Rhodopseudomonas palustris: one gene and its partner. The protein of the gene in region 2 interacts with the protein of the main gene of each other region in a pairwise test. Links are inferred from orthologs where the notes say so. Each region holds a gene or a part of one and is shown on either strand. Other genes may lie near its edges.

Region 1 (2,822 bases), 2.9 Mb from region 2 along the record:
CGTCGTGCCGGCATGCGGCGACACGATCGCGACCTCGCGGCGCGCCAGCCGGTTGATCAGGGTCGACTTGCCGACATTCGGCGGCCCCGCGATCGCCACCACCAGGCCATCGCGCAGCCGTTCGCTTTTGCCCTGTGCCGCAAGCACTTCTGAAATTTCATCGTGCAGCGCCGCGATCGTCCGCAGCGCCGGCGGCATCAGTTCGCCCTGCACGTCGCCTTCGTCGGCAAAATCGATCCCGGCCTCGATCAGTGCCAGCGCCTCGATGATCTGCGCCCGCCAGCGCCGCGCCCTGTCGCCGAGCAAACCGCCGAGCTGCCGCACCGCGAGCCGACGTTGTGCCTCGGTGTCGGCGTGAATCAGATCATCGAGCCCTTCGGCTTCGGTGAGATCGAGCTTGCCGTTCTCGAACGCGCGCCTTGTGAACTCGCCCGGCTCCGCCGGCCGCACGTCGTCGAACGCGGCCAATGCCTTGACCAGCGCGGCCAGCACAGCGCGGCCGCCATGGATGTGAAATTCGGCGACGTCCTCGCCGGTCGCACTCGCCGGCGCGGCGAACCACAGCACCACGCACTCGTCGATAACATCCTGATTCTGATCGCGAATCCGAACCAGCCGGGCGCTCCGCGGCGGCGGCAGCGAGCCCACCAGCGCGGACACCACATCGCCCGCTCGCGCACCCGACACCCGCACTATCGCCAGCGCCGACGGCAACGGGCCGGACGCGAGGGCGTAGATGGTCTGGTCGTTCGGATGCATCGGTCTGTCTTGCCGAGTGCCGCCTTCCGACGCAACGCTCAATCGCGCGCAGCAAAAAGGGCGCCCGTTTCAGGGCGCCCTCGCAGATTTGCTCGAAGCTTGGGTCGATCAGGTGTTCATCGACTCGAAGAATTCGGCGTTGTTCTTGGTGTTGCGCAGCTTATCGAGCAGGAAGTCGATCGCGTCCATCGTGCCCATCGGATTGAGGATCCGGCGCAGCACGTACATCTTCTTCAGCAGTTGCGGATCGGTGATCAGCTCTTCCTTGCGGGTGCCGGAGCGCGAGATGTCGATCGCCGGGAAGGTGCGCTTGTCCGAGACCTTGCGGTCGAGGATCAGTTCGCTGTTACCCGTGCCCTTGAACTCTTCGAAGATCACTTCGTCCATACGCGAGCCGGTATCGACCAGCGCGGTGGCGATGATCGTCAGCGAACCGCCCTCTTCGATGTTTCGCGCGGCGCCGAAAAAGCGTTTCGGCCGCTGCAGCGCATTGGCGTCGACGCCGCCGGTCAGCACCTTGCCGGAGGACGGCACCACCGTGTTGTAGGCGCGGCCCAGACGGGTGATCGAGTCGAGCAGGATGACGACGTCGCGGCCGTGTTCGACCAGCCGCTTGGCCTTCTCGATCACCATCTCGGCGACCTGGACGTGGCGCACCGCGGGTTCGTCGAAAGTCGAGGACACCACCTCGCCCTTCACCGAACGCTGCATGTCGGTGACTTCTTCGGGCCGCTCGTCGATCAGCAGCACGATCAGGTAGCATTCCGGATGATTGGCGGTGATCGAATGCGCGATGTTCTGCATCAGCACGGTCTTGCCGGTGCGCGGCGGCGCGACGATCAGCGCGCGCTGGCCCTTGCCGATCGGCGCCACGATGTCGATGACGCGGGCCGACAGATCCTTGCGGGTCGGATCGTCGATCTCGAGACGGAAGCGCTCATCCGGAAACAGCGGCGTCAGATTGTCGAAATTGACCTTGTGCTTGGACTTCTCGGGGTCCTCGAAGTTCAGCGTGTTGACCTTCAAGAGCGCGAAGTAGCGTTCGCCTTCCTTCGGGCTGCGGATATGGCCCTCGATGGTGTCGCCGGTGCGCAGGCCGAAGCGGCGGATCTGCGACGGCGAGACGTAGATATCATCCGGGCCCGGCAGGTAGTTCGCATCGGGCGAGCGCAGAAAGCCGAAGCCGTCGGAGAGAACCTCGACGACGCCTTCACCGATGATATCGGTCTCTTTCGCCGACAACTGCTTCAGACAGGCGAACATCAGCTCCTGCTTGCGCATCGTGCTGGCGTTCTCGACCCCCAGCTCTTCGGCGAACGAGACGAGCTCGGCCGGCGTCTTGGCCTTGAGGTCTGAAAGTTTCATTTCCCGCATTGGGGTGGTCCTGTGGAAAAAATCGAGAGAGGGGATTCGTCAGCGGAAGAGAGCGGGACTGGAAAATACGGAGAGGCCGCAGGTCTTCGGGTCGATGACGTCTTTGAGCAAGGAAGGTGCGAAGAGGCTTCAAACCCGATGCGGCGGCCGGTTCACACGAAACCAGATCGCAACCACATTCGCCTGCTTTAGGTGGGACAGCCGAACTATAGAAAATCGTCCGCTCCGACGCAAGGCGTTCGGCATCCGGACAACGCCCGATTTTGCGCCATCAGAACGGCTTGACGATCACGAAGATCACCGCCGCGATCATCAAAACAGTGGGTATTTCATTGATAACGCGATAGAATTTATGGGTTCGCGTGTTTCGGTCTGCGGCGAAATCGCGCACGTAGCGGCCCAGCATCAGGTGGATCACGGTCATCAGCACCACCGCCGCGAGCTTGGCGTGGAACCAGCCGGAGGTGAAGAAGCCCTGCTCCCAGGCGATGACCAGGCCGGCGGCCCAGGCGACCATCATGGCCGGATTCATGATCGCCTTGTAGAGCCGGCGTTCCATGATCTTGAAGGTCTCGGACTGCACCGAGCCTATCTCGGCCGAGCAGTGATAAACGAACAGCCGCGGCATGTAGAGCATTCCGGCCATCCACGAGATCACCGCGACCACGTGCAGGGTCTTCACCCAGAGA
Region 2 (2,667 bases):
CGCAGCACCGCGCCGAAGCGCTCGATCACGGCGTCGCGCTTGGTCTCGTCGACCCGCACCGTCATGGCGTAACGGCCGTCGTGCAGCTCCTTGGACAGCACCTCGGCGTTGCGATGCAGCCAGCTCACGCCGGCGCCGTCGGCCGCGTCGACGCTCAGATCGAGCACCGATCGCCACGCCGCCAGCCGCTGCTCGATCGCCAGCAGCAGTTCGTCGACGCCCTCGCCGCTCACCGCCGACACCAGGAAACACGGATGATCGGGCGAACGCCGCGACGCGACGTTCTCCAGCTCTTCGCGCTGTTCGGGCTCGAAGCGGTCGATCTTGTTCCAGATTTCGAGAATGCGCCCGCCGTCGGCCTCGACGCCGAGCTGGCGCAGCACAGCGCCGACGTCGCGCTCCTGCGCTTCGGCGTCTTCATGCGAGATGTCGCGGACGTGCAGGATCAGATCGGCTTCCAGCACCTCCTCCAGCGTCGCCCGAAACGCCGCGACGAGTTGGGTCGGGAGGTTGGAAATGAAGCCGACGGTGTCGGACAGCATCGCTTTGCCGCCATGCGGCAAAGTCAAGGCACGCAGCGTCGGGTCCAGCGTCGCGAACAGCATGTCGGCGGCCTGCACGTCGGCGCGGGTCAGCCGGTTGAACAGCGTCGACTTGCCGGCATTGGTGTAGCCGACGAGTGCCACGACGCGATACGGCACGCGCTGGCGGCCGGCGCGATGCAGCCGACGCGTCGCCTGCACCTTCTTCAGCTCGTTTTCGAGCCGGGAGATGCGGTCGCCGATCAGGCGGCGGTCGGCCTCGATCTGGGTTTCGCCTGGGCCGCCCATGAAGCCGAAGCCGCCGCGCTGGCGCTCGAGATGGGTCCACGACCGCACCAGCCGCGAGCGCTGATAGTTGAGATGCGCGAGTTCGACCTGCAGCGAGCCTTCCTTGGTCTTGGCGCGGCGGCCGAAGATTTCCAGGATCAACCCGGTGCGGTCGAGCACCTTGACGTTCCAGGCCTTCTCCAGATTGCGCTGCTGGATCGGCGACAGCGCGCAATCCATCACCACGAGGTCGGCCTCGTGCGCGGCGATCACGCCGACGATCTCCTCGACCTTGCCCTTGCCGAGATAGGTCGCCGGGCGGATCTGACTGATCGGCGTCAGCACCGCCTCGGCGACTTCCAGATCGATGGCGCGCGCAAGCCCCGCCGCCTCGTCGAGGCGGGCGTCGCTGTCGCGCACCGCAAGGATGCCGCCGGCATCCGGATCGGTCTTGCGGACACGCAGATACGGCCCGACGACGATCACACGCCCGGTTTGGCCGTCTGCTGCCGACCGCGGACGGTCGGCGCCCCCGTCAAAGCTCCGGGGTTCCAATCAGCACCATCTCAAGCTGGTGAATCCTCGCCGCCTTCGAACAACTGGATCGGCGCACCCGGCATGATCGTCGAAATCGCATGCTTGTAGACCAGCTGCGAATGACCATCGCGCCGCAACAACAGGCAAAAATTATCGAACCAAGTGACAATGCCTTGCAATTTGACCCCGTTCACCAGGAAAATCGTCAAAGGAGTCTTCGTCTTTCGAACGTGGTTCAGGAAGGTGTCTTGTAGGTTTTGTGCGCGGTCTGCCGCCATTTTTATTCCCGCAATTGGAATTGTCTTTTTTTGCCGCGGCGCGTCTCTCTAGCGGAGCTTCGCCTCGGTTGTCAGCCTCCCTGAGATCCCCCTCCGGAGACTGACAGGGAGATTAGACGGCACGCGTGCTTGTTAGGCAAGCAGCTAAATCGGACGCCGTGCCGAGCGGGACACAAAATTCAGGAAAAGGCCGCAAATCGGTGAAACTGCTCGCGCAGGCGGCGGGCAACCGGGCCCGGCGTGCCACTTCCGATCGCATGGCCGTCGATCGCGACCACCGGCATCACGATCATGCTCGCCGCAGTGACGAAGGCCTCCGCCGCATCCGCCGCTTCGGCGGGCGTGAACGGACGCTCCTCGAACCGGATCTGCAGCGCCTCCAGTGCCTCGATCAGCACGCCCCGGGTGATGCCCGACAGGATGCCCGAGCTGTCCGGACGCGTCACCACTCGCCCCTCTTTGGTGACGATCCAGGCGTTGCTCGACGAGCCTTCGGTGACGAAGCCGTCGCCGTCGACATACCAGGCTTCGTAGGCGCCGGCTTCGCGCGCCGCCTGCTTGGCCAGCACGTTCGGCAGCAGCGCCGTCGATTTGATGTCGACCCGCGGCCAGCGATTCTCCGGCACGGTGATCACCTTGATGCCGCGCGCCGCATTGTCCTCGCCCCTGGCCGGATCGATCGTGCGCGCCGTCACCACCACGCTCGGCTTCACCGCTTTCACCGGAAAGCCGTGATCGCGCCGCGCCACGCCGCGGCTGATCTGCAGATAGACGATGCCGAAGCGCACGCGATTGCGCCGCACCACCTCGTGCAGGATCACCGCCAGCGACGACAGCGGCATCGGCAGCGCGATCCGCAACTCGCCGAGGGATCGCTGCAGCCGCGTCAGGTGCCGCGGCATGTCGACCAGCTTGCCGCCGCGGACCTCGCAGACCTCGTAGACGCCGTCGGCGAACTGATAGCCGCGGTCCTCGATGCTCACGCTGGCGTCGCGCATGTCCTGATAGCGGCCGTTCACATAGGCGATGCGCGACATCGGGCA

The links.
Region 1: the proteins of hfq (region 2) and rho interact in binary tests that used the Escherichia coli proteins (3 or more experiments, as listed by UniProt). The link is inferred for Rhodopseudomonas palustris from one-to-one orthologs.

What each region holds. Positions count from the first base shown.
Region 1 is NZ_CP140155.1:4,074,215-4,077,036, reverse strand. It holds rho (transcription termination factor Rho), read right to left. Parts: upstream 2,134-2,822; coding sequence 868-2,133; downstream 1-867. Other genes in the region: hemJ (protoporphyrinogen oxidase HemJ), read right to left, coding at 2,405-2,822; mnmE (tRNA uridine-5-carboxymethylaminomethyl(34) synthesis GTPase MnmE), read right to left, coding at 1-759. UniProt on the Escherichia coli protein: Facilitates transcription termination by a mechanism that involves Rho binding to the nascent RNA, activation of Rho's RNA-dependent ATPase activity, and release of the mRNA from the DNA template.
Region 2 is NZ_CP140155.1:1,215,800-1,218,466, reverse strand. It holds hfq (RNA chaperone Hfq), read right to left. Parts: upstream 1,625-2,667; coding sequence 1,376-1,624; downstream 1-1,375. Other genes in the region: SR870_RS05325 (D-amino-acid transaminase), read right to left, coding at 1,804-2,661; hflX (GTPase HflX), read right to left, coding at 1-1,364. UniProt on the Escherichia coli protein: RNA chaperone that binds small regulatory RNA (sRNAs) and mRNAs to facilitate mRNA translational regulation in response to envelope stress, environmental stress and changes in metabolite concentrations.